DNA from 2 places in the Variovorax sp. 350MFTsu5.1 genome. Region 1 is predicted to be linked to the other one. Evidence: riboswitches for the same ligand, from Rfam matches in the RefSeq annotation. Region 1 holds a riboswitch; the other holds the start of a gene.
What was found. A riboswitch is a leader RNA that binds a small molecule or an ion and turns the genes downstream of it on or off. The one in region 1 is predicted to bind thiamine pyrophosphate.

Region 1 (15,741 bases):
TCATCGCGCGCTGGCCGGGCCGCATCGCACCCGGCCGGGTGAGCAACGAGATCGTGCACGTGACCGACCTCTTCACCACCCTGGCGGGCGTGGCCGGTGCCGAGCTGCCGCAGGACAGGCCTATCGACGGCGTGGACCAACTGCCCTTCCTGCTGGGCGAGCAGGAGAAGTCGGCCCGCGAGGGCTTTCCCTTCTACATAAAGAACGAGCTGCGGGCAGTGAAATGGCGCGACTGGAAGCTGCACTTCTACTGGGAGCCCGAGGTCAACGAAGGCAAGGGCAAGCTGGAGTCGCCTTACCTCTTCAACACCACCCGCGACCCGAAGGAGACGACCGACGTGCTGGTCTACAACACCTGGGTGCTGGGGCCGGTGCTCAAGCTGGTGAAGGCGTTCCAGGACAGCTTCGCGCGGCATCCGAACACGCCGCCCGGCCAGCTTGACGACTAACCTGATGAACAGCGAGCTCCCATGAACAAGATGCCTTCCGTCTCCCGTCGTCATGCAATGGCCGCCCTGGGTGGCGCCGTCGCGCTCGCGGCCTCTCCCCGCCTCTTTGCCCAAGGTGCCCGCCCGCTGACCTGGCTGGTCGGCCAGCCGGCCGGCGGCAGCGTGGACATCCTGACCCGCCTCGTGGCGCGCCACGTCGAGCAGGCGCTCGGCCAGCCGGTGGTAGTCGACAACCGGCCCGGCGCCGCAGGCGCCATCGCTCTGCAGGCGGCCGCACGGGCACCGCATGACGGGCTGACGGTCGTCACCATTCCCGGGCCGATCCTGACCAGCATGCCCGTGCCCCGGATCGGCAAGGAACTGACCGGCGTGGCCACGCTGGCCAAGGGGCCGATGGTGCTGGTGGGCACCACGGCCAGCCCGATGCCGCCCACGCTGGCCGCGCTGCTCGCCGCCGGCAAGGACCCGAAGGCCTTCAGCTTCGCATCGTCCGGCAACGGGACCAGCCAGCACCTGGCCGGCGAGCTGATGAACCAGATCGCCGGCACGCGGATCGTCCACGTGCCCTACAAGGGCGGCAGCCAGGCCGTCACCGATGTGGTCGGCGGGCAGGTGCAACTGGGCATGCTCGGCATCACGCCGGTGCTGCCGCACATCAAGTCGGGCAAGCTGCATGCGTACGGCGTGACCACTGCCACGCGCTCGCCTGCGCTGCCCGATGTGCCCACGCTGCGCGAAGCCGGCCTGCCCGGTTTCGACGCGGACCAGTGGTTCGTGGTGGCCGCGCCCGCGGGCGTGCCGGCCGAGCGGGTGCGCGCGCTCAACGCGGCGATTGCGCAGGCGCTGCAGAAGCCCGAGGTGCAGTCGGGCTACGCGGCCGCGGGCGTGACGCCGGCTCCCGCCACGGCGGAGCAGACCACGGCCTTCGTGGTGCAGGAACTCCAGCGCTGGCAGACGCTGGCGAAGAAGGCCGATCTGCCGCTGGATTGAGCGGATGACGGCCGGCGCTGCCCGGCCCTCCGTCTTTCCGCCACCGGGCAGGCGCGTGCCCGGAAACGCCTTGCCGGACTCTTCGCTCCGGCTGCCTCGCCTTATCCGGAATAAGCATCAAACCGTCCGGAAACCCGCATGGGCACTGGCGAATAAGCTTATCCGCATAAAGCGCGAACCAAAAAATAGTTTGGTTCCATAAGGAGCGCTTGGACAATCGCGCCTTCTTGCTGGGGTACCCGCTACGCGCGCGGCACCGCACTTCCCTCAAGACAAACGCACGATGTACCAATACACAGAATTCGACCGCCAGTTCGTCCACCAGCGGGCTGCCCAATTCCGCGACCAGCTCGAGCGCTGGCAGAAGGGCAAGCTCGCCGAAGACGAGTTCCGCCCCCTGCGCCTGCAAAACGGCTGGTACGTGCAGCGCTACGCGCCGATGCTGCGCGTGGCCGTGCCCTACGGCGAACTGTCGAGCCGCCAGCTGCGCGTGCTGGCCCGCATCGCCCGCGAATACGACGAGCCCGAGGCGGAGGTCTACAAGAAGGCCATCGAGACGCAGGGCCTGCTCGGCAGCCACAAGCTGCCCACCCACTACGCCCACTTCACGACCCGCCAGAACGTCCAGTACAACTGGATTCCGCTGGCCAAGTCGGCCGACGTGATGGACTTGCTGGCTTCGGTCGACATGCACGGCATCCAGACCAGCGGCAACTGCATCCGCAACATCACGAGCGACGAGCGCGCCGGCATCGCCGTCGACGAGGTGGCCGATCCGCGCCCCTTCGCGGAAATCATGCGCCAGTGGAGCACGCTGCACCCCGAGTTCGCGTTCCTGCCGCGCAAGTTCAAGATCGCCATCACCGGCGCCACCGAGGACCGCGCCGCCACCGGCTGGCACGACGTGGGCCTGCACGTGGTGAAGAATGAAGCCGGCGAGATCGGTTTCCGCGTGCAGGTGGGCGGCGGCATGGGCCGCACGCCCATCGTGGGCACGGTGCTGCGCGAGTTCCTGCCGTGGCAGCAGATCATGAACTACCTCGAGGCCGTGATCCGCGTCTACAACCGCTACGGCCGGCGCGACAACATCTACAAGGCTCGCATCAAGATCCTGGTGAAGGCCGAGGGGCAGCGCTACATCGACGATGTCGAGGCCGAGTACAAGCAGATCCTCGAGCACGACGGCGCGCCGCACACCATCACGCAGGAAGAGTACGACCGCGTGGCCGCATCCTTCGTGCCGCCCGCGCTCGCCACCCGCGTGCTGCAGAGCGCCGAGAAGACCGACGCCGAGCTGCGCCACCACGCCGCCGACGACGTGCAGTTCGCCCGCTGGCTGGCGCGCAACGTGGCGCCGCACAAGAACCCGGCCCTGCGCGCCGTGACGCTGTCGTTCAAGCGCCTGAAGCAGGCGCCGGGCGACGCCTCGGCCGACCAGCTCGACACCATCGCCGAGCTCGCCGACCGCTTCTCGGCCGGCGAAGCCCGCGTGACGCACGACCAGAACGTGCTGCTGCCCTGGGTGCATGCCGAAGACCTGCACGCGCTGTGGATCGCAGCCCGCGCCGCTGGCTTCGCCAGCGCCAATGTGCACCTGCTGACGGACATGATCGCCTGCCCCGGCGGCGACTTCTGCGCGCTGGCCAACGCACGCTCCATTCCGGTGGCCGAAGCCATCACCGAGCGCTACCAGGACCTCGACGAGCTCGACGACCTGGGCGAGATCGACCTGCACATCAGCGGCTGCATCAACTCGTGCGGCCACCACCACAGCGGCCACATCGGCATCCTCGGCGTCGACAAGGACGGCAAGGAGTGGTACCAGGTCACCCTCGGCGGCTCCGACGGCTCCGCACTCAGCGGCACGCCGCAGGCCGGCAAGGTGGTCGGCCCCTCGTTCTCGGCGGCAGAAGTGCCCGGCGTGATCGAGGCCGTGCTCAACACCTACCGCGACACCCGCGAAAGCGGCGAGAACTTCATCGACACGCTGCGCCGCGTCGGCCACGACGCGTTCAAGGCCGCCGCCAACGGTGCACGTTTCAAGGTGGAGGAAGCAGCATGAAGAAGACCCTGAACATTCTCTCGGCGGAAGAGCACGTCGACGACGGCGACCCGAAGGTGCTGCAGCTGGCCAACGACGCCGACCCGCTCGCCATCGAGGAGTGCCTGGCCGACATCGAGCGCATCGACCTGCACTTTCCGAAGTTCACCGACGGCCGCGCCTACAGCCAGGCCTTCCTGCTGCGCCGCCGCCTGGGCTTCACCGGCGACATCCGCGCCACCGGCGACGTGCTGATCGACCAGCTCGTGCAGATGGAGCGCACCGGCTTCTCCAGCGCCGTGCTCAAGGAAGGCGTGGACGCCACCGACGCGCAGCGCCAGTTCGACCGCTTCGCTTCCTTCTACCAGGGCGACGCGGTAAAGACCGCGCCGCACTTCGCGGCCGGCAACTGAGAGCGCAGGAAAGCACCGCACATGAGCATCGACATCGAACGCATCAACGCCGAACTCGGCCGCAACGCGCAGGGCTTGGTGGACTGGGCACTCGGCCTGGGCCAGCCGGCCATCGTCACCACCAACTTCCGGCCCTTCGAGGCGGTGATCCTGCACCTGGTCACGCAGGTGAAGCGCGACGTGCCGGTGGTGTGGATGGACAACGGCTACAACACCGAGGCCACCTACCGCTTCGCCGACGAAGTGACGAAGCAGCTGGGCCTGGACCTGCACATCTACCTGCCGCGCCGCTCGCGCGCCCATCGCGAGGCGGTGGAAGGCCCGACACCCGCGCTGGACGACCCGCGCCACGCCGCCTTCACCGAAGAGGTGAAGCTGGAGCCCTTCGCGCGCGCCCTGCGCGAGACGGCGCCGAAGGTGTGGTTCACCGCGTTGCGCGCCACCGACACAGCCGTGCGTGCGCAGATGGACCCGGTCAGCATCAACCCCGACGGCCTGATCAAGGTCGCGCCGCTGCTGCACTGGTCTTCCAAGGACCTGCACGAGTACTGCGTGAAGCACGGCCTGCCCAACAACTTCGACTACGTCGACCCGACCAAGGGCGAAGACAACCGCGAGTGCGGACTGCATCTCGCGCACTGAGCCCCTGCACCGCACCGACCTACCGCATTCAGCCCCATCTCCGATGAACGCACGTACCGAAACCGAACTGCTGCTGCCGCCGGCGCACCTGTCCAACACGCACCTCGACGCGCTGGAGGAAGAAACCATCTTCATCCTGCGCGAAGTGGCGGCCGCCTTCGAGCGCCCCACCCTGCTGTTTTCGGGCGGCAAGGACTCGCTGGTGCTGCTGAAGTGCGCGGAGAAGGCTTTCGGCGTCGGCCGCATTCCCTACCCGCTGCTGATGATCGACACCGGCCACAACTTCCCCGAGGTCACGGAGTACCGCGACCGCCGCGCGAAGGAACTGGGCGCAGAACTCATCGTGCGCAGCGTCGAAGACTCGATGAAGCGCGGCACCGTGCGCCTGGCCCACCCGGGCGAATCGCGCAACGCGCACCAGTCGGTGACGTTGCTCGAAGCCATCGAAGAATTCCGCTTCGACGCGCTGATCGGCGGCGCCCGCCGCGACGAGGAAAAGGCGCGCGCCAAGGAGCGCATCTTCTCGCACCGCGACAGCTTCGGCCAGTGGCAGCCCAAGGACCAGCGCCCCGAGCTGTGGACGCTGTTCAACACGCGCCTGGCCCCGGGCGAGCACTTCCGCGTGTTCCCGATCTCGAACTGGACCGAACTCGACGTGTGGCAGTACATCGCCCGCGAGGAAGTCGGCCTGCCCTCGATCTACTACACGCACAAGCGCGAAGTGGTGGAGCGCCGCGGCCTGCTGGTGCCGGTGACCGGGCTGACCCCCGCTCGCGACGGCGAGACGGTGCAGGTGCGCGACGTCCGCTTCCGCACCGTGGGCGACATCACCACCACCTGCCCGGTGGAAAGCCTGGCGGCCGACGCGAGCGACGTGGTGCTCGAGACGCTGTCGGTCGACGTGAGCGAGCGCGGCGCCACCCGCATGGACGACATGACTTCGGAAGCTTCCATGGAGAAGCGCAAGAAAGACGGGTACTTCTGACCCACCCCCAGGCTTCGCGCACTTCGTGTCGCTACGCCCACCCCCTCGAAGGGGGCAACACCAGCGGCCCGGCAGAGCCGGTTCCGCGGTGTTCCACGAATTGGAGAATCACTCAATGAATGCTGCTGTCATTTCAAACGCCTCGCCCGCCGAAGTCCACGGCGACACCGGCACCGCCCTGCGCTTCATCACCTGCGGCTCCGTCGACGATGGCAAGAGCACGCTGATCGGCCGCCTGCTGGTCGACAGCAAGACCGTGCTGCAGGACCAGCTCGCCGGCGTGCAGCGCGGCGGCGAGACGGACCTGGCCCTGCTGACAGACGGCCTTTCGGCCGAGCGCGAACAGGGTATCACCATCGACGTGGCGTACCGCTACTTCTCGACCGCCAGGCGCAAGTTCATCATCGGCGACGCGCCCGGCCATGAGCAGTACACGCGCAACATGGTCACGGCCGCCTCCGCCGCCGACGCCGCGGTGGTGCTGGTCGACGCGACCAAGCTGGCCTGGGCCGCCGAGGTGGAAGACGGCACCGTGGTCAAGCGCGAGCTGCTGCCGCAGACGCGCCGCCACACGCTGCTGTGCAACCTGCTGCGCGTGCAGTCGATCGTGTTCGCCATCAACAAGCTGGACGCCATCGGCGATGCAGGCCTGGCCTTCGAACGCATCTCGACCGCGCTGAACGCCTTTGCCGAAGCGGCCGGCGTGAAAGTCGCGGCCATCGTGCCGATCTCCGCGCTCAAGGGCTGGAACGTGGCCACGCGCCATGCCGACTGGGTCGGCTACGAAGGCCCCAGCCTGCTCGAGCTGCTCGAAGAGCTGCCGGTGACGGCGCAGGACGAGGCCGTGCCCTTCGCCTTCCCGGTGCAGTGGGTCGAGAAGTTCTCGTCGTCGGCCGACACCTCGCAGGGCCGCCGCGTGTTCTGGGGCCGAGTCGCCTCGGGCCACGTGGAGCCGGGCCAGCGCGTGACCGTGCTGCCGAGCAACCAGACCGCCACCGTCGCCCAAGTACTGAGCCACACGCGCCAGCCGAAGGCGGTGCATGCGGGCCACAGCGCCGGCATCGTGCTGGACCGCGAGGTCGACGTCTCGCGCGGCGACTGGCTGCTGGCGCCCAGCGCCTTCGAGCCGGTGCGCGAGATCACCGCCACCGTGGCCTGGCTCGACGACGAGCCGCTGGTCGCGGGACGCGTCTACTGGGCGCTGCAGGGCCACCGCTGGGTGAAGGCCAAGGTCGCGCGCATCGTCGACCGCGTGAACATCACCACGCTCGAATCGGAGCCCGCGACGCAGATCGAGGCCAACGCCATCGGCGACGTGGTGCTGGCGCTGCAGCAGCCGCTGGCGGTGCTGCCCTTCACGCAATCGCGCGCCCTGGGCTCGCTGGTGCTGGTCGATACGGCCTCCCACAAGACCGCCGCTGCCGTGCTCGTGCAGCCCTCCGCCGCAAAGGCCTAAAATCCCGGGTTTCCCCCGACCTCACCACTGACGCCAGAAAACAAATGACCCACGTCGTCTCCGAAGCCTGCATCCGTTGCAAATACACCGACTGCGTGGACGTTTGCCCCGTCGACTGCTTCCGCGAAGGTCCCAACATGCTGGTGATCGACCCGGACGAGTGCATCGACTGCGCGGTCTGCATCCCCGAGTGCCCGGTCAACGCGATCTACGCCGAGGAAGACCTGCCGGCCAACCAGATCGCCTTCATCAAGATCAACGCCGAGCTGGCCCAGGCCGACGGCTGGAAGAGCATCACCAAGCGCAAGCCCGCCCTGCCCGACGCCGAGGAGTGGAAGGACAAGACGGACAAGATCGGGGAGCTGGTGCGCTGAACCAGCCCGCCGCCCCTGCCGTTTCCCCGATCGAGACCGACGCGCTGATCGTCGGCGCCGGCCCCGTGGGGCTGTTCCAGGCCTTCCAGCTGGGCCTGCTCGAAATCTCCTGCCACATCGTCGATGCACTGCCCGCCGCCGGCGGCCAGTGCGTGGCGCTGTATGGCGACAAGCCCATCTACGACATCCCCGGCACGCCCGTGACCAGCGGGCGCGACCTGGCGCAGTCGCTGCTGCAGCAGGTGTCACCGTTCAAGCCGCAATTCCATTTCGGCGAACAGGTTTCCACCCTGGCGCGCGAGGCCGATGGGCGGCTGCTTCTCACCACTTCGGCGGGCAAATCATTCCTCGCCAAAACGGTGTTCATCGCGGCCGGTGTCGGCGCCTTCGTGCCCAAGCGCATCGCGGTCGAAGGCATCGCGCAATTCGAGGGCTCCTCGCTCTTCTATCACCCCGATTCGCTGGACCGCTTCGCCGGGCAGACGGTGGTGGTCAACGGTGGCGACGACATCGCGCTCGAAACCGCCATCGCGCTCACCGCCATCGCCAAGCAGGTCACGCTGGTGCACCGGCGCGACGGCTTCCAGGCAGAGGAAGCCACCGTTTCGGCCATGCGCGCCCTCGTGGCCGCGAGCAAGATGGCCTTCCAGGTCGGCCAGCCCACGGCCTTCGACGGCAAGCAGCTCCAGATCACCACGCCCGACGCGACCACGCTTGAACTGCCGCTGGACGCGCTGGTCGCCTGCCTGGGCATCTCGCCGCGCCTCGGCCCCATCGCCGACTGGGGGCTGGAGCTGGAGCGCAAGCAGGTGCCAGTGGACACAGAGAAGTACGAAACCCGCGAACGCGGCGTGTTCGCGGTGGGCGACATCAACACCTATCCGGGCAAGAAGAAACTCATCGTCTGCGGCTTCCATGAAGCCACGCTGGCCGCCTGGGGTGCCACGGCCATCGTGTTCCCCGGCAAGGCCGTTCCGCTGCAGTACACGACCACCAGCACCCGCCTGCACGAGCTGCTGGGCGTGGCCGGCTCCCGCTAGTTCCTGGCGGCACCGGGCAGCAGCACCCGGTATTCGCCGATGAAGCTGCCGATGGCGGCCACGTAGCGGTCGATGTCCGCATCGGTCAGCGGCAGCGACAGCACGACGAAGCCGCGCGGCGAGGTGTAGATGCCCTCGCTCAGCAGGTGGAAGAAGAGCAGTTGCCGCAGGCGGGCGTCGACCGGTGCCAGGTCGTCGGTGCTGCGCACCTCGCCGCCCACGAAATGCGCGTTCATCAGCGAGCCGATGCCGGTGAACTGCATCGCGACGCCCTCGCTTGCGCACAGCGTGTTCAGCCGCTGCCGCATCGCATCGCCACGCGCTGCCAGTGCGCCCGCGGCCTCCGGCGTGAACAGCTTCGTGAGCCCCGCATGGCCGGCCGCCATCGTCAGCACGTTGTTGTTGAAGGTGCCCGAATGGGCCAGCGGCCCGGTGCGCGGATCGAACAGCGCCATCACGTCGGCACGTCCGCCGAAGGCGCCGAAGGACATGCCGCCGCCGATGTACTTGCCCAGCGTGGTCAGGTCGGAGCGGATGCCCAGCTTGTTCGCCAGCCCGTGCGGCGCGAGGCGCGAAGTCATCACCTCGTCGAAGATCAGCAGCGCGCCGACGCGGGTGGCTGATTCGCGCAGCGCCTGCAGGAACTCCAGCCGGCCCGGAATGCATCCGCTCGCGCCCTGCATCGGCTCCAGCAACACGGCGGCGATCTCGGGGCCGTGCCTGTCGATCTGCTCGCGCGCGGTCCGCTCGTCGTTGTAGGGCAGCACCAGGAAGTCGAAGGGCACGGTCGTCGGCAGCGGCTTGGCGCCGAAGCCAAGCACGCCGCCGTGATAGCCGCCCGAAAACACGACGAGCTTGCGGCGGCCGGTGAAGTGCAGCGCCGCCGTCAGCGCCATCAGGTTCGCCTCGGTGCCGGAGTTGGTGAAGCGCAGTTGCTCGATCTGCGGAAAGCGCTCGCAGATGAGCCTGGCGAGCCGGCCTTCGAGCAGGTTGTGGCCTGTGAGGTTGATGCCGCTGTTCATCGCCTCGGCGACGGCCTCCCGGATCTCTGGCGCCGAATGGCCGTAGACGCCGGCCGTGTACTCGGCGATGAAGTCGGCATAGCGGTGGCCGTCGGCGTCCCACAGCGTCGCGCCCTCGCCTTTCGCGATGGTCAGCGGGAACGGCGCGTAGAACAGCACCGAGCGGCTGTTGGCACCGGGCATGTAGCGCGCCTGTTCCTCGAACTGGCGCATGCTGGCGGGATTGCCTTCGGTGAAGCGCAGGTGCGCTGCTGCGAGGGCCTGGTCGATGTCGGCGTGCGCCATGGCAATGTCCTTCGTAGGGTGTGCGCCCGTCGCATGCAGCGCGATTTATTGTTCGATGCTCAATTTATTTTGTTTATACAGTCAACCCGACTGCCGCACAATGGCTGCAACCATGACGAAGCAATCGCCCCCCAAGTCACCGAAACCCCGCACGGCCGGCCGCCCCTCCGGCGGCGGTGGCCTGACGAAGCAGCGCATCGCCGAGGAGGCGCTCGCGCAGATCGACGAATTCGGCCTGGGCGCCTTCAGCATGCGCGAGGTGGCGGCCCGGCTCGACGTCTACCCGGCCACGGTGCACTGGCACGTGAGCACGCGCGAGGCACTGCTGGCCGAAGTGGCGGCGCTGGTCATGGCCGAGGTCGCGCCGCCGCCCGGCAAGCTCGTCTGGAAGGACTGGATCGCCGAACTCTTCCGCCGCTGCCGCGCCACCGTACGGCGCCATCCGAACGTGGCGCAGCTGCTGGGCGCGCAGCTGGTGTCCAACGGCAGCCTGCCGATGGAGCTGGTCGAAGGCATCCTCGCCACGCTGGCCGACGCCGGCTTCGAAGACGAAGCGCTGCTGGAGGCCTACAACTGCGTGGTCGCCGCGATGCTGGGCTTCCTGACGATGGAGTTCTCGCCCCTGCCCGCCGACAACACCCAGGCCTGGGCCGAGGAGCTGCGCGAACGCGTGCACACGATCCGCCCGCTCGACCACCCGGTGCTCACGCGCAACCTCGCGCAGCTGGCCAACAAGGCCTTCATCCTGCGCTGGGACAACGGCACGACGGTGCCGCTGGACAGCAGCTTCGAGCGCCATATCCAGATCACCATCGACGGGCTCGAAGCCTTCGCGCGCCGGATCAGGAAGGTTTAGGTCCCAGCACCTCGTACAGCGCCATCCGCGTCTGCCGCCCGCGCAGCTCCGCGAGCTCTTCGATACGGCGCGTGGCGAGCCGGCCGCCCAGCCCCTCGAAGGTGGCTTCGGAGATCAGCGTGCGCGTGCCCAGCTCCTTGTTGGCGCCCTCGATGCGGCTCGCCGCATTGATCGCGTCGCCGATGGCGGTGTACGACAGGCGGTTGCTCGAGCCGAGCACGCCCGCGATCACATGGCCGGTGTGGATGCCCACGCGCGTGCGGAACTCCTGCAGACCCTCGGCGCGCCACTTCTCGTTGAGCGCGTTCATCTCGGCATGCAGCTCGATCGCCGCCAGGCAGGCGCGGTACTCAGCATCCTCGAGTTCGGTGGGTGCGCCCCACAGCACCATGATGCCGTCGCCCATGAACTTGTCGATCACGCCGCCGTGACGCGCGAAGATGCCGGCGGCGAGATTGAAGTACTCGGTGAGCTGGCGCACGAGCACCTCGGCCGGCATCGACTCCGAGATGCTGGTGAAGCCCTCCACGTCGGTGAACATCGCGGTGATGCGCTTCGGCGAGCCGCTCGGCCCCAGCGCGTGCCCTTCCGCGACGAGTTGCCGGATGATGTCCACCGGCACGAACTTGCTGAAGGCCTTGAGGCTGCGCGCGGATTCGTCCAGCGCCTGGTTGAGGTGCTGCACCTCGAGCACCCGGCTCGGCTCGATCGGCAGATCGTCGAGTTCCAGCCGCCCGATGCGGCGCGCGACGCGCGAGAGGTTCTCTATGGGCCCGGTCACCAGCTTCGACAACCGCAGCGAAATGATGAGCGCCAGCGCCAGGAAGCTGACCGTCAGCGCCAGCGACCAGAGCACCGAGCGCTGCAGGCCACCGAGCAGCAGCTCCTCGGGCTCCCAGCTCACGAGCTGCCACCGGGTGTGCGGCAGGTGCGAGGTCTGCACGAGGTAGCGACTGCCTTCGTGCTCGATGGAGAAGGCCTGGTCGTCGGCCCCGCCTGCCGTGCTGACCGAGAGCATGTGCGCATGGATGGCGCCGAGCACGCCGCTGTCTGGCGATTCCAGCTCGCGCACCGGATCGGGATGGTCGCTGCGCGCGATCACATGGTGGTCCGAACTCATCAGGGCGCTCTCGCCATGGCCCTGCGCACCGAAGGCGCCCACGAGCCTGGACAGATGCCCCAGCGACACGTTGGCATCGACCACGAGTCCCCGCGTGTGCCCTTCGTCGTCGGCGCGCGCCGAAGGCCGCGCGTGCCCGACGGCCAGTTCCTGCGAGTCGCTCATCATGAATGGCTGGGTCCACACCGGTCCTTTCGCCTTCATGGCCTCCAGGTACCAGGTGCGCTTCTCGGGATCGAAGTCGCTGCGGTAGGCCGAGATCGATGTTGTCGCAAAACGCTGCTTCGCGTCGCCGCCGTCCCGGTCCGGCGAGTCCTTGTAGTGCCAGGTCTCGGTGCTGAATCCGTCGGCGCGCAGCACCTGGCGGATGGCCGGCACCGGGTAGCGCACCGCCATCAGCACGTGGCCGTGGTCGGTGGCCACGTTGATGCTGTCGATTTCCGGCGTCTGCTCCAGCAGCGTCCAGAGCATCTCGGCGGTCTGCTCGCCGTCCTCCCCGCACACGTGGACGCTGGGTGAATCGGCGATCGCACGGATCGCCGCCTCGGTCTTCGCGAGGAAGGCAAGCACGCTGTCCTCGACCCGGTCGTGGTTGATCTTGTGCGCGGCGGTGCCGAGCCTCGACACCAGCCTCTCGGCGGCCCAGTAGCCGAAGGCCACCAGGAGCAGCGACTGCACCAGCGCCACCGCGCAGATGATGGTCCCCACGTCGACCCTGAACCGCCTGAGGCGGGTGCCCTTGAAATCCTCATCGACCATGCAAGCTCCTCTTCATTTCTTGTTTCTGCACGCTTATCGGCATGCGCTCCCGTTTCTTCTGCCGTCGTTTTCCTCGGCGGTCGATTCTCGCGCCGCGCATCCGCATGCCGAGGGTTTTCCCTGCCCGCAAAGGCATGCCTGGCGTCGCGGCTTCCCGGCCCCGCATAAAATCGGCTCCGCGCCACGGGTTTGCCGCGGCGTACTTGCTAGGGGTGTTGGGCGGCTTGCCGTCCGGCTGAGAAAGTCCCTTTGAACCTGATTGAGGTAATCCTCGCGCAGGGAAGCTGGTCCGGTGGCCTCTCGCGCCTTCTCGCGTGAAAGCCGCGCCACTGGGGCCTCGCCCACCTGCCAAACCTTTTGCACTGGAGCAAACGGATGGCACACGACGACAAGAACAACGATGCCGCTGGCGTCTCGAACGAGGCGCTGACGCCTCTGCCCGCCTCGCGGCGCGTGTTCGGCTGGCAGGACCATGCCTCACTCTGGTTCAGCCTCGGCGTGGGCCTGCTTGTGATGCAGATCGGCGCCTACCTGGTGCCGGCCGCGGGCACGCGCGACGCAGCGATCGCCATCGTGCTCGGCTCCTGCATCGGCGCGGGCCTGCTGGCCTGGACCGCGCGGCTGGGCTGCCAGAGCGGCCTGGCGAGCGCCGGCCTCATGCACGCCACCTACGGCAGTGCCTTCGCGCGGCTGCCGGTGCTGCTCAACATCGTGCAGCTGGTGGGCTGGACCACCTTCGAACTCGTGGTGATGCGCGAAGGCACGCAGGCCATCGGCCAGACGGTGGTGGGGCCGGCGCTGGGCAGCTTCTGGGGCGGCGTGCTGACGACGTTGCTGTGGGGCGCGGTGCTGCTGGCGCTGCTCGCCGGCTCGATGGTGAAGCTGGTGCGGCGCTTCGTGAGCCGGTTCGGGCTGCCGCTGGTGGTGCTGTCGCTGCTGTGGCTCACGTGGCAGTTCGCGGCGCAACTGCAGGCCAAGGGGCTGGACGCCTTCTGGGCGCGCCCCGGCGACGGCACGATGGGCATGTTCAGTGCGCTCGACCTGGTGATCGCGATGCCGGTGTCGTGGCTGCCGCTGGTGGCGGACTATGCGCGGCACGGCAAGCGCAGCTCCGGCGGCCTCGGCGGCGCATTCGGCGGCACCTGGATCGGCTACGCGGTCGCGAACGTCTGGTGCTATGCGCTGGGCGTGATGGTGGTGAGCGTGGCCGAACCGGGCACGGGCCTCGTCACCGCGCTACTGCTGGCCCAGGGCGGCCTGGTGGCGCTGGGCCTCATCCTCATCGACGAGCTAGACAACGCGTACGGCGACGTCTACTCGGGCTCGGTCTCCACGCACAGCCTGCTGCCGCGCTGGAGCGTGAAGCGCTGGGGCCTGCTGCTGGCTGCCCTGTGCATCGCGCTGGCGCTGGTGCTGCCGATGCACACGCTGGAGCCCTTCCTGCTGCTGTTGAGCTCGGTATTCGTGCCGCTGTATGGGGTGATCATCGGCCGGCTGGGCAGCGGCGAGGCGGTATCGCCGCAAGGCGCGCGGCGCAAGATCGACTTCGGCGCGGCACTGATCTGGATCGCGGGCATCGCCGCATATCACGCGCTTGCCAAGTGGGCGCCGCAGTTCGGCTCCGCGCTGCCGACACTGGCCGCGACTTTCGCGCTGGCCTGGCTCAGCCGGCCTTCAACGGCAGCCGGTGCGTCGGCACTGGCGCAAAGCCGTGGTTGAGCGGGCCATGACCCGCGCCGATCTTCACGTCTGCACCTGCAGCCATCGCGCCGAGGATGTAGGCGCGCGCCCTCTCGACCGCCTCGGGCAGCGTCGCGCCCAGCGCAAGGTGCGCGGCAATGGCAGACGACAGCGTGCATCCGGTGCCGTGCAGGTTGCGGCTTTCGATGCGGCCGGAGGCCAGTCGCTTGCGTTCGCCGCCGGCCTGCAGCAGCACGTCGACCACTTCGTTGCCCGGCAGATGGCCGCCTTTGAGCAGCACGGCCTTCGCGCCGAGCGCCAGCAGTTCGTCGGCCGCGCCGTCGAGTGCATCCACGCCTTCGATGGCACGGCCGACCAGCAAGGCGGCTTCGTCGAGATTGGGCGTGACGACCACGGCGCGCGGGAACAGCTCACGCACCAGCACCTGCACCGTCTCGGCAGCGATCAGGCGGTCGCCGCTGGTGGCGACCATCACGGGGTCGAGCACCACGTTCTTCAGCTGGTAGCGGTCGATGGCCCAGGCCACCACTTCGACCACCTCGGGCGCATGCAACATGCCGAGCTTGACGGCATCGACACCGATGTCTTCGACCACGGCCTGGATCTGCGCCCTGAGGAAATCGGGCGGCACGCCGTGGATACCCGAGACGCCCAGTGTGTTCTGCGCGGTGAGCGCGGTGATGGCCGTCATGCCGTAGCAGCCCAGGGCGGCGAAGGTCTTGAGATCGGCCTGGATGCCGGCGCCGCCACCGCTGTCGGAACCGGCGACGGAAAGCACGCGTGCGTAGCGCTGAGTGGGCTCTTGGGTCATGCCGAAAATTATCGGCGACGCGAAGGAGCCCTGGCATGAGCCTTCCTTTCGACTCGGTCGCCATCCTCGGCGCAGGCCTCATGGGCCGGCTGATGGCGGTGACGCTGGCGCAGACCGGGTGCAAGGTCGATGTGTTCGAGGCCGGCAGCGCCGAGGCCGAAGGCGCTGCCGCGCGCGTGGCCGCCGCGATGCTGGCGCCGCTGGCCGAATCGGCCGTCGCACCGGTGTCTGTCGTGCGCATGGGGCAGCACGCGCTCGCGCGCTGGCCGGAGCTGCTCGCGCCGCTGGCACAGCCCGTGTTCTTCCAGCGCGAAGGCACGCTGGTGCTCTGGCATCGGCAGGACGCGGCCGAAGCAACGCGGCTCGCCCGCGTGCTCGCGAACACCGGTGCGCAGGTGCCCGAGCTGGCGCCGATGCAATCCGTCGACGCCCGCGCGATCGCCACGCTGGAGCCCTCGCTGGGCCAGCGCTTCGCTCAGGGCCTGTTCCTTCCGGGCGAAGGCCAGCTCGACAACCGCGCGCTGCTGGCCTCGCTGCTCGCCACGCTCGAGAGCAGCCCTCTCGTCACGCTGCACTGGCAATCGCCGCGTACGCCTTCGGACTTCTCGCCCGGAACGACAGGCCAGCCCGACTGGGTAATCGACTGCCGCGGCCTCGGCGCCCGTCCGCAGTGGAATGCTCTTCGTGGTGTGCGCGGCGAGGTGATCCGCGTGCATGCGCCCGAGGTGAGCCTGAAGCGACCGACGCGCCTCGTGCATCCGCGCTACCCGCTCTACATCGCGCCCAAGCCGGGCAAC
Region 2 (15,741 bases), 3.0 Mb from region 1:
GTCGGCCATGCCACGCACGCGCAGCAGCCCGAGTGGTTCTCCACCGCGCCGGTCGGCGCCGTGCAGAAGCTCTTCGCCAAGACCGGCTGGAAGGCGCGCGACGTCGACCTCTGGGAAGTGAACGAAGCCTTCGCCGTGGTGCCGATGGCGCTGATGCACGAACTCGACGTTTCGCACGACATCGTCAACGTGCACGGCGGCGCCTGCGCGCTGGGCCACCCAATCGGCGCCAGCGGCGCGCGCATCATGGTCACGCTGATCCACGCGCTGAAGGCGCGCGGCAAGACGCGCGGCGTGGCAACGCTGTGCATCGGCGGCGGCGAAGGCACGGCCGTGGCACTCGAATTGCTATAAGAGCAGGGCCGGCAGCGACCGATCAGGGCGCTCCCGGCTTTTTTCATACGGACAGACATACATACAAATGCGTAGAGCAGGAGATTTCATGCGCCCTTCCATCCACCGTACCGCCCTCGCCGCCTTGCTGGCCGCCGCCTTCGTCGCGCCCGCCGCCACCTGGGCCCAGAAGCGCGACAACGTGCTGTTCCAGGCCGCCACCGACGAGCAGCCTGCGGTGATCAAGACGCTGGAGAAGCTCGTCAACATCGAGACCGGCACCGGTGACGCCGAAGGCATCGCCGCCGCGGGCAACTACCTCGAAGCCGAGCTCAAGAACCTGGGCTTCACCGTCACGCGCAGCAAGTCGGCCGGCCTCGTGGTGGGCGACAACATCGTCGGCAAGATCAAGGGCCGCGGCGGCAAGAACCTGCTGCTCATGTCGCACATGGACACCGTCTACCTGAAGGGCATCCTCGCGAAGGCGCCCTTCCGCGTCGAGGGCGACAAGGCCTACGGCCCCGGCATCGCCGACGACAAGGGCGGCAACGCGGTCATCCTGCACACGCTCAAGCTGCTGAAGGACTATGGCGTGCGCGACTACGGCACCATCACCGTGCTGTTCAACACCGACGAGGAAAAAGGCTCCTTCGGCTCGCGCGACCTGATCCAGGAAGAAGCCAAGCTGGCCGACTACGTGCTCTCCTTCGAGCCCACCAGCGCCGGCGACGAGAAGCTCTCGCTCGGCACCTCGGGCATCGCCTACGTGCAGGTCAACATCACCGGCAAGGCCTCGCACGCGGGTGCCGCGCCGGAGCTGGGCGTGAACGCGCTGGTCGAGGCGTCCGACCTGGTGCTGCGAACGATGAACATCGACGACAAGTCGAAGAACCTGCGTTTCAACTGGACCATCGCCAAGGCCGGCAACGTCTCGAACATCATCCCCGCCAGCGCCACGCTGAACGCCGACGTGCGCTACGCGCGCAACGAAGACTTCGACGCCGCCATGAAGACGCTGGAAGAGCGCGCGCAGCAGAAGAAGCTGCCCGAGGCCGACGTCAAGGTGATCGTCACGCGCGGCCGTCCGGCCTTCAACGCGGGCGAAGGCGGCAAGAAGCTGGTCGACAAGGCGGTGGCCTACTACAAGGAAGCCGGTGGCACGCTGGGCGTTGAAGAGCGCACCGGCGGCGGCACCGACGCCGCCTATGCGGCGCTCTCGGGCAAGCCCGTGATCGAAAGCCTGGGCCTGCCGGGCTTCGGCTACCACAGCGACAAGGCGGAGTACGTGGACATCAGCGCCATCCCGCGCCGCCTGTACATGGCCGCCCGGCTGATCATGGATCTCGGCCAAGGGAAATAAAGTCCATGAATCCACGTCGATTCATATGCCTAAGACCATCCCGTGCAGCGCTTGCCGGTCTGGTGGCAGGCACTTTGTTGGCGTGCAATCTAGCTCATGGCGAGACCATTCGCATTGGCGGATTGACAGCTGAGGTTCTCGGAGAGCTGCTCTACGACAAGTCACGGCATCTGATGGTGTGGCCAGACCGGATGGACGCTGGAGAGCGTGCCCAAGCCGACAGCGACATGGTCTTCGTATTTCGTGAACAGGTGATCGCTTGCGGCGGCTTTCTGGATCAGCTGGGAAAAGACTCGCCGTCCGATGCGGGGCTAAGCGCAGACATTCGAAAGATCGAAGTTAATGAGCACATGGATGCCTACTACAAACGCGCATCCATTCTGTCGACGCTTCGCTCCCACGTGCCCTCGCTCGACAAGAAGGCCGTCGAATTCGTCAGCGCCCACTTTGTGGAAGCGCTGGTAACGCTTGCGAAAGGCAACTGGACGTTCTTACCTGCATGCACATCGAAGGCGTTCATCGTGGAGTATTCAAAGTAAAAGGGGCCTGCGTTGCCAGGCCATGAAGGATTGAAATGCTGTTGACCCCTGACCAGGAAGCCATCCGCGACGCGGTGCGCGATTTCTCGCAAGCCGAACTCTGGCCCAACGCCGCGAAGTGGGACCGCGAACACAGTTTTCCCAAGGAAGCCCATCAGGGCCTCGCGGCGCTGGGCGCCTACGGTATCTGCGTGCCCGAGGAGCATGGTGGCGCGGGCCTCGACTACCTCACGCTCGCGCTGGTGCTGGAGGAAATCGCCGCCGGCGACGGCGGCACCAGCACCGCCATCAGCGTGACCAACTGCCCGGTCAACGCCATCCTCATGCGCTACGGCAACGCGCAGCAGAAGAAGCAGTGGCTCGAGCCGCTGGCGCAAGGCCGGATGCTCGGCGCCTTCTGCCTCACCGAGCCGCAGGCCGGCAGCGATGCGTCGAGCCTGCGCACCACCGCGCGCAAGGACGGCGACGGCTACGTGATCGATGGCGTGAAGCAGTTCATCACCAGCGGCAAGAACGGGCAGGTCGCCATCGTCATCGCGGTGACCGACAAGGGTGCTGGCAAGCGCGGCATGAGCGCGTTCATCGTGCCCACCGACACGCCCGGCTACAACGTCGCGCGGCTGGAGGACAAGCTCGGCCAGCACAGCAGCGACACCGCGCAGATCAACTTCGACGGCTGCCGCATTCCGCGCGAGAACCTGATCGGCGCGGAGGGCGAGGGCTACAAGATCGCGCTCGGCGCGCTGGAAGGCGGGCGCATCGGCATCGCCGCGCAGAGCGTGGGCATGGCGCGCAGCGCCTTCGACGCCGCGCTGGCCTACGCCAAGGAGCGCCAGGCCTTCGGCGGCTCCATCTTCGACCAGCAGGCCGTGGGTTTCCGCCTTGCCGAATGCGCGACGCAGATCGAGGCCGCGCGCCAGCTGATCTGGCACGCAGCCAGCCTGCGCGACGCCGGTCTGCCCTGCCTGAAAGAGGCCGCCATGGCCAAGCTGTTCGCCAGCGAGATGGCCGAGCGCGTGTGCAGCGCAGCCATCCAGACGCTGGGCGGCTATGGCTACGTGAACGACTTTCCGCTGGAGCGCATCTACCGCGACGTGCGCGTGTGCCAGATCTACGAAGGCACTTCGGACATCCAGAAGCTGCTGATCCAGCGCGCGCTGGCGTGACGTGAGCGCGCGCCGAGGGCGACGCCCGGGCTGGTGGTACGCCGCGGCATTCGTGCTCGCGGCATTGGCCGTCTGGAGCTTCGCCGTCGAGCCACGCTGGGTGGCCGCGCGCGTCGAGCCCCTGAGCTCGGCGCAATGGCAGGCGCCCGCCGGCCTGAAGGTCGCGGTGGCTGGCGACTGGCACCTCACATCCCGCTCGGCATGGCGCATCACCAGCGTGGAGCGCGCCGCGCGCATCATCGACGAGATCAACGCCGCGCAGCCCGACGTGGTGCTGCTGCCCGGTGACTTCCTCGCGGGCACCGGCGAGGACGACGAGCCCCTGCCCATCGAAGACATGGCCGCCGTGCTCGGCAAGCTGAAGGCGCCGCAGGGTGTGTACGCGGTGTTGGGCAATCACGACTGGTGGCACGGCGGCCAGCGCACCGCAGAGGCACTGGCCGCGCAGGGCATCCGCGTACTGGAGAACACTTCGGCGCGCCTGCCCGGCCACGACATCTGGGTCGCCGGCATCGGAGACCATTCGACCGGCCATTCGGATCCGATGCGCGCGCTGGCCGGCATCCCCGCCGATGCGGCGACGCTGGTCATGATGCACGACCCCTTCAGCTTCGCGACCATGCCTCGCACGCGAGGCCTCGTGGTCGCCTCGCACACGCATGGAGGGCAGGTGAGCATTCCCGGCTACGGCGCGCTGATCGTGCCGGGCGCCGCCCCGCGCGAGTGGGCCTATGGCTGGATCGCGCACAAGGGCCGGCGCATGTACGTCACCAGCGGGCTGGGCGTCAGCATCCTGCCGGTGCGCTTCAACATGCGACCCGAGTGGGTGATGTTCCGGTAGAGCTGCGGGCAGCCTCTGCCGCCTGTCATCGGTTTGGATGACAGACAGGCGCCGCGCGCCGGCGCACCATGGCCGCCTCTTTCCCGGAGGCCTTTGCCATGACCGTTCAGAAATCCATTTCCCTTGCCGCTCGGCTGGCCCTTGTGCCGTCCGCCGTCGCTCTCGCCCTCTCCGCCCAGGCCCAGCCGGCGACGCCCGACATCGCGACGCTGACCGCAACAGAAGCCGTGCGGCAGCTGTGCGCAGGCACCGTCACCAGCGAGCAGCTGACAGCCGCCTACATCGCGCAGGCCAAGGCGAAATCGAACCTCAACGCGTTCATCACCCTCGACGAGGCCGGCGCGCTGAAGCAGGCGCGCGCCGCCGATGCGCAGCGCAAGCGCGGCGGTGCCTGCAAGCCGCTGGCGGGGCTTCCGGTGGCCATCAAGGACAACATCCAGGTGCAGGGCCTGCCCGCCACAGCCGGCACACCGGCGCTCAAGGGCTTCGTGCCTGCCGCCGATGCGCCGGTGGTGGCCAGGCTGCGCGCGGCCGGCGCCGTCGTGCTCGGCAAGACCAACATGCACGAGCTGGCCTTCGGCGTCACCGGCTACAACCCCGCCTTCCAGACCGGCACCGAGGTGGGCGTGCGCAATGCCTACGACGCCAGCCGTATCGCGGGCGGGTCGTCTTCGGGCAACGGCTCGGCACTCGGCGCGCGCATGGTGCCCGCGGCGCTGGGCACCGACACGGGCGGCTCGGTGCGCATTCCCTGCGCATTCAACGGCTGCGCCTCGCTGCGCCCGTCGGTGGGCCGCTATCCGCAGCAGGGCATCGCGCCGATCTCGCATACGCGCGACACCGCCGGGCCGATGGCACAGTCGATGGCCGACGTGGCGCTGCTCGACAGCGTCATCGCCGGCGGCGCACCGCCGAAGCCCGCGAACCTCAAGCGCGTGCGCCTCGGCGTGGTGCCGACCTTCCAGGCGAATCTCGATGCCGACACGCGCGCGGCCACCGATGCCGCGCTCGAAAAGCTACGCGCTGCCGGCGTCACGCTGGTGAACGTCGAGATGCCGAAGCTCATGGAGCTCAACGGCGCCGTCGGCTTCCCGCTCGCGCTCTACGAGGCGAACGACGACATGGCGGCCTATCTCGCGACATACCGCACCGGCATCGACATCGCGCAGCTCACGGCCGGCATCGCGAGCCCCGACGTCAAGGGCACCTTCGAAGCCTTCGTCATCCCGCGCAAGCTGCCGGCGCCCAGCGGCGTGGTGGATGCGAAGCCGGTCTACGACAACGCGATGCGCGTCGCACGCCCCGCATTGCAGAAGCTGTATCGCGACACCTTCACGAAGAACAGGCTCGACGCGCTGGTGTTTCCGACGGTGCCGCGCGTGGCGCTGGCGGCCGCGCCCGAGGCCAGCAGCCCCGAGAACTTCGGCGCGCTGATCCAGAACACCGACCCTGGCAGCAACGCCGGCATCCCCGGCATCCAGTTGCCCTCGGGCATCGGCGCGACGACGGGCCTGCCCGTGGGCCTGGAGCTCGATGGCCCCGCCGGCAGCGACCGCAGGCTGCTGGCCGTGGGCCTCGCGGTGGAGAAGGTGCTGGGACGGCTGCCCGCGCCGAAGTGACTGGCTGCGGCTGTCAGCGCAAGGCCGCCAGCGCCGAGCGGCGCTCGATGCCCAGCTTGTCGAAGATGCGGCGCAGGTAGGTGCGCACGGTGGGCACGCTCACCGCCATGCGCCGCGCGATCTCCTTGTCGGTGAGCCCTTCGCGTACGCAGCGGGCCACCTCCTGCTCGCGCGCACTCAGCAGCGCATCGGAGGAGGCTGGTGCATGCGATGAAGGAATGGCTGTTGCAGCGGCACGCTGTGCCCGCTGCAAGGCACCGATGAACGCCGGCTCGATCAGGTCCAGCAGCGCCTTCTCGTGATCGCCGAAATCGCCGCGCCCCTTGCGGCGCCAGATGCGCAGGTCGCCCAGTGCCCGGTCGCCCTCGAAGGCATGCAGGTTCATGCCCCAGTGCAGGCCGTCGCGCGCGAGGAAGTCGTTGAAGAAGGGCGTGCGCATCAGCTCGCGCTGCGGCATCACCTCGGTCACACGCGTGGCACGGCGGCGCGACTGCAGCACGAAGGTGATCGGGTCGTGGTGCTGGTGCCACTGCGCATAGGTGTCGAGGTTCGCCGGGTCCATGTGGATCGCCACGCGCGAGCCGAAGCTGTTGCCCGCCGCGTTCCAAACGAAGGAGGCGAACTGGTCGGCGTGCAGCAGGTCGAGCAGCGCCTGGCCGAGGCGCTCGCGGATCTCCCGCTCGCCACGGTCGTCCTCGGCCAGCAGCGCGAAGACGCCGCGCAGGGCCTGCTGTTCGGGGGCTGTGAGGTACATCGCGGGCTTTCTCGACGGGCTAGGGCAACGCTATCGTTTAGCAAGCGCCGCGCCAAGGGTGGATGCCCGGGGACCGGGCCGGCCGGTGCGCAGGCGCTGCAGGAGCCCATCCGCCGCTAGCGGCCTTCACCGGCTCCGGGCTTGCCCTGTCGGAGGCTGGGCCGCGGGGTGTTCCAATAGCAGTCTTCATGAGTGCCTCCGTCCCTTTCTCCGGGCCTTGCCCCTGCGGCCGAACCGACCGCCGCGACAAGCCCGTCGCCCATGCCCAATGCTGCGGCCGCTATCTCGACGATTTCGACGGCACGCCCGCGCCCGATGCCGAATCGCTGATGCGCTCGCGCTATTCGGCCTTCGTGCTGGAGCGCGGCGAGTACCTGCTCGCCACCTGGCATCCCTCGAAGCGCCCGGCCTCCATCGAGTTCGAGCCGGGCGTCAAATGGCTCGGGCTGGACGTCCGCGCCCGGTCGGTGCTCGATGCGGACCACGCCGAGGTCGAGTTCGTCGCGCGCCAGCGCGGCCCCTCCGGCGCCGCCACGCGCCTGCACGAGCGCAGCCGCTTCGTGCGCGAGGACGGGCGCTGGTACTACCTCGACGGCGACCTGCGGTAACAACCCGCGGGTTGACGCGCCGGGCCGAGGCTCGCACAATCGGCCCCGCTCCGGGGTGCACGCATGTGGCGTGCTGAGATGGCAAAGCTGCCGACCCGCGAACTTGATCCGGGTCATACCGGCGTAAGAAGAGCTGCACTCCCTGACTTCGGTCCGTCCACCTTCCCGTGACGGGCTTCTGCCGAAGACCACCGAGCGATTGCGGAGCACCCTTTCCTCAACAAGGAGTGCCTCCGATGAATGCCCCCGACAAGTTCACCTCGCTGCTTTCGCTGACGCGCGAGCCCTTTCCCGCGTCGCACAAGTGCGTGATTCCGGGCAGCCGGCCCGACCTGTTCGTGCCCGTGCGCGACGTGCAGCTGACCAACGGCGAGACCGTGTCGCTCTACGACACCTCCGGCCCGTACACCGACCCGAAGGTCGAGATCGACGTGCGCCGCGGCCTGCCGGACGTGCGCGGCGCGTGGATCGCCGAACGCGGCGACACCGAGAGCTACGAAGGCCGCGTGCACCATGCGCTGGACGACGGCGCCAAGAACGAGGACCGCGACGCCCAGCGCCTGGCCGAACTGCGCGCGGGCGCCTCGGCGCTGCAGCGCACGCCACGCCGCGCGAAGTCGGGCGGCAATGTCACGCAGATGCACTACGCACGCCGCGGCATCGTCACGCCCGAAATGGAATACGTCGCCCTGCGCGAGAACGGCAAGCGCGAATGGATGGCCGAGTACCTCGCCAACGAGGAGCGCGCGAAGCGCGTGGCGGGCAACCCGATGGGCGCGAGCATTCCGCGCATCATCACGCCCGAGTTCGTGCGCGACGAGGTGGCGCGCGGCCGCGCGATCATTCCCGCGAACATCAACCATCCCGAAGTCGAGCCGATGGCCATCGGCCGCAACTTCAAGGTGAAGATCAACGCGAACATCGGCAACTCGGCCGTCACCTCGAGCATCGAGGAAGAGGTGGAGAAGCTGGTGTGGGCCATCCGCTGGGGCGCGGACAACGTGATGGATCTTTCCACCGGCAAGAACATCCACACCACGCGCGACTGGATCGTGCGCAACAGCCCCGTGCCGATCGGCACCGTGCCCATCTACCAGGCGCTCGAGAAGGTGGGCGGCGTGGCCGAGGACCTGACCTGGGAGATCTACCGCGACACGCTCATCGAGCAGGCGGAACAGGGCGTCGATTACTTCACCATCCACGCCGGCCTGCGCCTGCCCTTCATCCATCTCACGGCCAACCGCATGACGGGCATCGTGTCGCGCGGCGGCTCGATCATGGCCAAGTGGTGCATCGCGCATCACAAGGAGAGCTTCCTCTACACGCACTTCGAGGACATCTGCGACATCATGAAGGCCTACGACGTGAGCTTCTCGCTCGGCGACGGCCTGCGCCCCGGCTCGGGCGCCGACGCCAACGACGAGGCCCAGTTCGCCGAACTGCGCACGCTGGGCGAGCTCACGCAGATCGCCTGGAAGCACGACGTGCAGACCATGATCGAAGGCCCGGGCCATGTGCCGATGCACATGATCCAGTCGAACATGGACGAGCAGCTCAGGCACTGCCACGAGGCGCCCTTCTACACGCTGGGCCCGCTGACCATCGACATCGCGCCGGGCTACGACCATATCGCCAGCGCGATCGGCGCGGCCATGATCGGCTGGGCCGGCACCGCGATGCTGTGCTACGTGACGCCGAAGGAGCACCTGGGGCTGCCCGACCGCGACGACGTGAAGCAGGGGATCATTGCCTACAAGATCGCCGCGCACGCCGCGGACGTGGCCAAGGGGCACCCGGGCGCGCGCTCGCGCGACGACGCGCTGAGCAAGGCGCGCTTCGAGTTCCGGTGGCAGGACCAGTTCAACCTCGGCCTCGACCCCGACACGGCGCGCGAATTCCACGACGAGACGCTGCCCAAGGATTCGAGCAAGGTGGCGCACTTCTGCTCGATGTGCGGCCCCAAGTTCTGCTCGATGAAGATCACGCAGGAAGTGCGCGAGTACGCCGCGAAGAAGGGCGTGGCCGAGGATCAGGCAATGAGCGAGGGCATGGAGGAGAAGTCGAAGGAGTTCATGGCGGGCGGGGGTGAGATGTACATCCCCATCAAGGCCGTGTCCTGAAGCGTTGACCCCGGGGCCGGGGCGCCCCGGCCTCAGTTCCAGCGTGGAACCGCTTCGTCCTTGAGCTGCTGCCGCAGCACGTCGTAGTCGGGCACCACGCTCTCCACGGTCTCCCAGAAGCGGTGCGAGTGGTCCATCACCCGCAGGTGGGCCAGTTCGTGCGCCACGACGTAGTCGATCACCGGCAGCCGAAAGTGGATCAGCCGCCAGTTGAGCCGGATCGACCCGTCGGCGCTGGCGCTGCCCCAGCGCGTTGCCGCGTTGGACAGCGACAGCTTCTGCCACTGCACGCCGAGCAGCGGCGCGAAGTGGTCCAGCCGCTCGATGAACAGCTTGCGCGCCTGCCGCATGAGCCAGGCCTGCGCGGCGTCGCGGATCTGCGAGGGCTCGGCGTTCTGCGAGACGGCCAGCCGCAGGATGCGCGGCGCGCCTTCCTCGGTGGCCGCGTCCAGCGTGCCACCGACGCTCGCGAAGCCGTGCTTGGGATCGAGCCGCATCACGACCGGCTCGCCCAGGAACGGGAAGGCTGCGCCGTCCTTCCATTCGATGCGCGTGGCTTCCACGCGCGCGAGGCGCTGTCGCGTCTCCGTGAGCTTGCGCAGGATCCAGTCCGACTTCTCGTGGATGGCCGCATCCACATCGCGCAGCGCCACCCAGCGCGGCGCGCGCACCGACAGCCCTTCGGCCCCCACCAGGAAGCCGATGGTCTTGCGCTTGCCGCGCTTGAATTCGTAGGCCACGCGCGCGGAGCCCAGCACCACTTCGCGCGTGGCCTGTGGGTGCGCGAAGTTCGCGAGCGTCAGCGTGTCGGCCAGCGGCACCGCGGGCGGCGCATCCGGATCGACGGGCGCGGGAGGAAGGATGGCCGCGTCCGGCAGCACGGAAGGCGGTACCGCCGGCTTCGGCTTCCTCGGACGGCGCGGACGTGCCGGCGCGGGCGCCGGGGGCGCGAACTCGCTCCCCAGCCCCTCGAACAGGTCCATCGTGAACCGGAGCAATCCCCCCATGGCGGGCCTTCTGGTTTCTGTCGCTCTACCGGCGGCCTGCGCCCGTCAGCTCACCGCTTCCTGACGGGCGGGCCGGGAGGGGCTGTTCGCGTAGGCCTCGGGGTCGAGGCGGCGCATCTCGGCCTCGATCCACTCCTCGACCTCGCGCATCAGCTCGTCGGGCTTGCGGCCCACGCTGGGAATGGCCGGGCCGATGGACACGTCGACCACGCCGGGGCGCTTGATGAAGGCCTTGCGCGGCCAGACCTTGGCCGAGGTCACGGCGATCGGAATCACCGGCACGCCGGTCTCGCAGGCCAGCCGCGTGCCGCCGCTCTTGTAGGTGCCCTTCTGCCCGCGCGGGATGCGCGTGCCCTCGGGGAACATGATGATCCAGATGCCCTGCGCGAGCAGCTTGCGCCCCTGGTTCACCACCTTGTTGAAGGCCTGCGCGCGCTGGCTGCGGTCGATGTGGATCATGTCCAGCCGCGCCATCGCCCAGCCGAAGAAGGGGATGTAGAGCAGCTCCTTCTTGAACACGTAGGCCAGCGGGTGCGGCATGAGCGTGGGCATGAGGAAGGTCTCGAGCGTGGACTGGTGCTTCACCAGCAGGATCGCGCCGGCGAGCTTGTCGGTCGGCAGGTTCTCCATGCCGCTCACGCGCGTCCTGATGCCCAGCAGCACCCGCGCGCCGCCGATGGCCCAGCCCAGCCACCGCACGGCCATCCAGTAGAGCGGCACGCCGCGCTTCCAGAGCGAGCTGACGCACATGATGATGCCCCAGGGCACCACGGTGACGAGCATCCACAGTGCGTGGAGAACGGAACGGAACAACGCCATCAGACAGCCACCTGCAGTGCATCCCGCGCTTCTCGCGCGAGCAGAAAATCGACAAAGGCGGCGAGGTCGTCGTGGACCATCGTGTTCGCCGGGTATTCGGAAGGAAGCGGATCCACGCCGCGGCAGGCCGCGCCCATGCCGGTGAGCAGCAGGTGCGGCTCGCAGCCGGCCGCCGCGCCGGCCTGCAGGTCGCGCAGGCTGTCGCCGCAGGTCGGGATGCCCTTGAGATCGATGCCGTAGCGGTCGCCGATCTGCAGGAACAGGCCCGGCTTCGGCTTGCGGCAGTCGCAGTTCTCGTCGGGGCTGTGCGGGCAGTAGAACACCGCGTCGACCTTGCCGCCCACGGCCGCGAGCATCTTGTGCATCTTGGCGTGCATCGCGTTGAGCGAGGCCATGTCGAACAGGCCGCGCCCCAGGCCCGACTGGTTCGACGCGATCACCACGTGCCACCCCGCATGGTTGAGCCGCGCCACCGCTTCCAGCGCACCGGGCAGCGGCGTCCACTCGATGTCGCTCTTCACGAAGTCTTCGCGGTGCACGTTGAGCGTGCCATTGCGGTCGAGGATGACGAGTTTCATGAGCTTTTCCCCGCTTCGATGCTGCGCCGCCCGATCCAGTCGTCGATCTGCGCCACAGGATATTTCGCCCCGTCCAGCAAGGCAGCACGTTCGTGCAGGACGGCGGTGTTCACCAAGTCGAGCCTGAGCAACTCGCGCACGAAGTCGGCATCCTTCTCGCGAGCCGCCACGCACTTCGACAGCGCCAGGTCGTGCAGATCGGGACAGACCACCGTCAGGTCACCCAAGTAGTGAAGACTGGCACGCTGCATCCAGTCGCCGGGCATCACTGCCGTCTCGGGGCCGACGCCATCGGCGTGGTATCCGAAGGTGTCGTCGAAGCTGGACAGTGCGCCGATGGCACCGTCGATCAGATCGGACTTCTCGGGGTGCAGGGCGGGATAGAGATCGAGCTCCCGCGACACCAGCAGGCTCGGCGGTGCATCCTCCAGCAGGAAGAGCAACGCCTGGCTGCCGATCACGACAAACGACTGCTCCTGCGCAATGGCTGCGGCCGCGCGCAGCACATGCTCGGCTTCGCTACGCTGCATGTGTGCCCTGCCGCGCCGCGCGCAGGAGTTCGCCGCGCTCGCGCTGCGTCATGAGGACGCCAACAGGAGAAACATTGCGCAGCGCCACCGCGTGATCGTCGGTACCGCAAGTGGCCTCTTCGATCGCATCGACGCCGGCAGCGAGCATGGCGCGCCACTCGTTCCAGTAAGGATCGGACCGCGTGGCACCGGCCTGCGCCTGCCACCGCTCGAGCGTCGCGGAAACATCCGCGATGCGCGCAGGCTCCGCCCGCAGCCGGGACACTGCAAGGCGATGCGCCTGAAGCAGGAAGTCGTCGATCTGTTGCTGGCGGTTCATGGCCGAATTATCGAGCGCCGAAAATCAGACCGCCAGCCGCTCGAGCTGCGCCACGCGGTTCATCGCGGCGTGCAGCGACATCAGCAGGCCCAGCCGGTTCAGCCGCAGGTCGGCCTGCTCGGCGTTGACCATCACGCCGTCGAAGAAGGCATCGACCGGCTCGCGCAGCGCGGCCAGCGTCTGCAGCGAAGCGGTGTAGTCGCCGGCGTCGAACTGCGCGTTGGCGGCGGGCACGACCTGCGCCATGGCCGCGTGCAGCGCCTTCTCGGCGGGCTCCTGCAGCAGCAGTTCGCTGACGTGCGCGTCGGCCTCGGGAGCCTTCTTGAGGATGTTGCCGATACGCTTGTTCGCTGCCGCGAGCGCTGCGGCGGCCGGCAGGGCAGCGAAGGCGCGCACGGCGGCCAGCAGCTTGGGCACCTCGCCCAGGCGCTGCGGGCGCGGTGCCAGCACGGCCTCGACCTCCTGCGCGCTGGCGCCCTGCTCGCGCAGGGAACCCGCAAGGCGGTCGTAGATGAAGTCGACGACCTGGCCAACGTCCTCCGCTGCCTTGTGCAGCGGGAACTCGCCGGTCTTGCCGATGGCGTCGTCCAGCGCCGTGCGCGCGTCGCTCACCAGCCTGGTCAGCTCCAGCGGCAGGTCTTTCTCGACCAGCATGCGGATCACGCCCAGCGCGTGGCGGCGCAGCGCGAACGGGTCGCGGTCGCCCGTGGGCAGGTTGCCGATGCCGAACATGCCGACCAGCGTCTCGAGCTTGTCGGCCAGCGCCACCACGAGGCCCACGGTGTTGCGCGGCAGCTCGTCGCCGGCGAAGCGCGGCTTGTAGTGGTCCTCGATGGCGTCGGCCACCGATGCGTCGAGGCCGTCGTGCAGCGCGTAGTAGCGGCCCATGATGCCCTGCAGCTCGGGGAACTCGCCGACCATGTCGGTCACGAGGTCGGCCTTGGCGAGCTGGGCGGCCTGCGTGGCATGCGCGGCGAGGGCCGCGTCGCCGAGCTTCTCGGCAATGCCGCGCGCGATGCGCATCACGCGCTCCACGCGCTCGCCCTGCGTGCCCAGCTTGTTGTGATAGACCACCTTGCCCAGCGATTCGACGCGCGAGGCCAGCGACTTCTTGCGGTCCTGGTCGAAGAAGAACTTGGCGTCGGCCAGGCGCGGGCGCACCACGCGCTCGTTGCCGCCGATGACCGCGCTCGCGTCGTCGGGGCTGATGTTGCTGACGACGAGGAACTTGTTGGTGAGCTTGCCTGAGGCGTCGAGCAGCGGAAAGTACTTCTGGTTGGCCTTCATCGTGAGGATGAGGCACTCCTGCGGCACTTCGAGGAACTCGCGCTCGAAGCTGCAGACCAGAACGTTCGGGCGCTCGACCAGCGCGGTCACTTCGTCGAGCAGGGCGTCGTCCTCGATGGGCACCGAGCCGCCGCCGGCCTTCACCGCGGCCGCCGCGAGCTGGCGCGCGATCTCGGCGCGGCGCGTCTCGAAGCTCGCGATGACGGCGCCTTCCTCCTGCAGCTGCAGCGCATAGCTGTTGGCATCGCGCAGCACCACCGGATCGACCGCCGCCTCGAAGCGGTGGCCGTGCGTTTCGCGGCCCGCCTTCAGGCCCAGCGCCTCCACCGGCACCACGGCATCGCCGTACAGCGCCACGAGGCCGTGCGCGGGTCGCACGAAGCTCACGCTGCTCCAGCCCGGCAGCTCGCAGCCGCTTTCGAGCTGGTAGCTCATGACCTTGGGAATCGGCAGCTTGGCGATGGCTTCGGCCAGCGCCTTCTGCAGGCCCTCGGCCAGCGTTGCACCCTTGGCGGTGCTCTCGTAGAACAGGGCTTCGGCCTTGCCGTCCATCGCGCGCTTGAGGCCGGGCACGGCGGAGGCGTCGGCGCCCAACGCGCCCAGGCGCTTCAGCAGAGCGGGCGTAGGCTGGCCCGAAGCGTCGAGGCCCACGGCCACGGGCATGAGCTTCTGCGACACGGCCTTGTCTGCGGCGCGTTCGGCCACGTGCGTGATGTGCGCGGCCAGGCGGCGCGGCGAGGCGTACGGCGTCAGCACCGCACCGGCGTCGGCAAGGCCCTGCGCCACGAGTTGGTCGCGCAGCACGCCGGCAAAGGCGTCGCCGAGCTTCTTCAGTGCCTTCGGCGGCAGCTCTTCGACAAACAGTTCGACCAGGAGGGAGTTCTTGTTCATGGGGGTCGTCATCGCTCAGGCAACCTTTTTCGGCGGGATCTGCGCGACCCACTCGCGCGGCGCCATCGGGAAGCCCAGGCGCTCGCGGCTGTCGTAGTAGCTCTGCGCCACGCTGCGCGCGAGGTTGCGGATGCGGCCGATGTAGGCGGCGCGCTCGGTCACGCTGATCGCGCCGCGCGCGTCCAGCAGGTTGAAGCTGTGCGCGGCCTTCAGCACCTGCTCGTAGGCGGGCAGCGCGAGCTGGGCGTCCATGAGGTGCCTGGCCTGCTTCTCATGCGCGTTGAAGGCGGTGAACAGGAACTCGGCGTCGCTGTGCTCGAAGTTGTAGGTCGACTGCTCGACCTCGTTCTGCTTGTAGACGTCGCCGTAGCTCAGGCCGTCGGTCCAGGTGAGGTTGTAGACGTTGTCCACGCCCTGCAGGTACATGGCCAGGCGCTCCAGGCCGTAGGTGATCTCGCCGGTGATGGGCTTGCAGTCGATGCCGCCGACCTGCTGGAAGTAGGTGAACTGGGTCACTTCCATGCCGTTGAGCCACACCTCCCAGCCCAGGCCCCACGCGCCGAGCGTGGGGTTCTCCCAGTCGTCCTCGACGAAGCGGATGTCGTTCTTCTTGAGGTCGAAGCCCAGGGCCTCGAGGCTGCCGAGGTAGAGCTCGAGGATGTTCGAGGGCGCCGGCTTCAGCACCACCTGGTACTGGTAGTAGTGCTGCAGGCGGTTGGGGTTCTCGCCGTAGCGGCCGTCCTTGGGGCGGCGGCTGGGCTGCACGTAGGCGGCTTTCCAGGGCTCGGGGCCCAGCGCGCGCAGGAAGGTGGCGGTGTGCGAGGTGCCCGCGCCCACTTCCATGTCGTACGGTTGCAGCAGCGCGCAGCCCTTGTCGGCCCAGTACGACTGCAGTTTGAGAATGATTTGTTGGAAAGTCAGCATGGATCTGCGTGAAGGCGGCCGCCCGGCGGGAGAAGACCCCGCGGCG

Region 2: linked by a shared signal. The riboswitch ahead of thiC (phosphomethylpyrimidine synthase ThiC) and the one ahead of ABL843_RS14095 (purine-cytosine permease family protein) in region 1 are both predicted to bind thiamine pyrophosphate.

The regions. Positions count from the first base shown of each region.
Region 1 covers NZ_CP157620.1:3,112,972-3,128,712, reverse strand. The annotation lists gene ABL843_RS14155 (arylsulfatase) at 1-449, shown strand, start outside; gene ABL843_RS14150 (Bug family tripartite tricarboxylate transporter substrate binding protein) at 471-1,439, shown strand; gene ABL843_RS14145 (nitrite/sulfite reductase) at 1,723-3,501, shown strand; gene ABL843_RS14140 (DUF934 domain-containing protein) at 3,498-3,893, shown strand; gene ABL843_RS14135 (phosphoadenosine phosphosulfate reductase family protein) at 3,915-4,535, shown strand; gene cysD (sulfate adenylyltransferase subunit CysD) at 4,579-5,520, shown strand; gene ABL843_RS14125 (sulfate adenylyltransferase subunit 1) at 5,636-6,976, shown strand; gene fdxA (ferredoxin FdxA) at 7,021-7,350, shown strand; gene ABL843_RS14115 (NAD(P)/FAD-dependent oxidoreductase) at 7,308-8,390, shown strand; gene ABL843_RS14110 (aspartate aminotransferase family protein) at 8,387-9,697, opposite strand; gene ABL843_RS14105 (TetR/AcrR family transcriptional regulator) at 9,810-10,553, shown strand; gene ABL843_RS14100 (adenylate/guanylate cyclase domain-containing protein) at 10,540-12,432, opposite strand; TPP riboswitch at 12,631-12,731, shown strand; gene ABL843_RS14095 (purine-cytosine permease family protein) at 12,808-14,151, shown strand; gene thiD (bifunctional hydroxymethylpyrimidine kinase/phosphomethylpyrimidine kinase) at 14,096-14,944, opposite strand; gene ABL843_RS14085 (FAD-dependent oxidoreductase) at 14,980-15,741, shown strand, end outside.
Region 2 covers NZ_CP157620.1:6,113,710-6,129,450, forward strand. The annotation lists gene ABL843_RS27760 (acetyl-CoA C-acyltransferase) at 1-354, shown strand, start outside; gene ABL843_RS27765 (glutamate carboxypeptidase) at 443-1,693, shown strand; gene ABL843_RS27770 (hypothetical protein) at 1,699-2,232, shown strand; gene ABL843_RS27775 (acyl-CoA dehydrogenase family protein) at 2,268-3,398, shown strand; gene ABL843_RS27780 (metallophosphoesterase) at 3,400-4,239, shown strand; gene iaaH (indoleacetamide hydrolase) at 4,338-5,858, shown strand; gene ABL843_RS27790 (response regulator transcription factor) at 5,872-6,612, opposite strand; gene ABL843_RS27795 (YchJ family protein) at 6,801-7,220, shown strand; TPP riboswitch at 7,262-7,367, shown strand; gene thiC (phosphomethylpyrimidine synthase ThiC) at 7,457-9,340, shown strand; gene ABL843_RS27805 (M48 family metallopeptidase) at 9,373-10,347, opposite strand; gene ABL843_RS27810 (lysophospholipid acyltransferase family protein) at 10,393-11,166, opposite strand; gene gmhB (D-glycero-beta-D-manno-heptose 1,7-bisphosphate 7-phosphatase) at 11,166-11,744, opposite strand; gene ABL843_RS27820 (DUF6036 family nucleotidyltransferase) at 11,741-12,274, opposite strand; gene ABL843_RS27825 (hypothetical protein) at 12,264-12,593, opposite strand; gene glyS (glycine--tRNA ligase subunit beta) at 12,618-14,783, opposite strand; gene glyQ (glycine--tRNA ligase subunit alpha) at 14,787-15,695, opposite strand.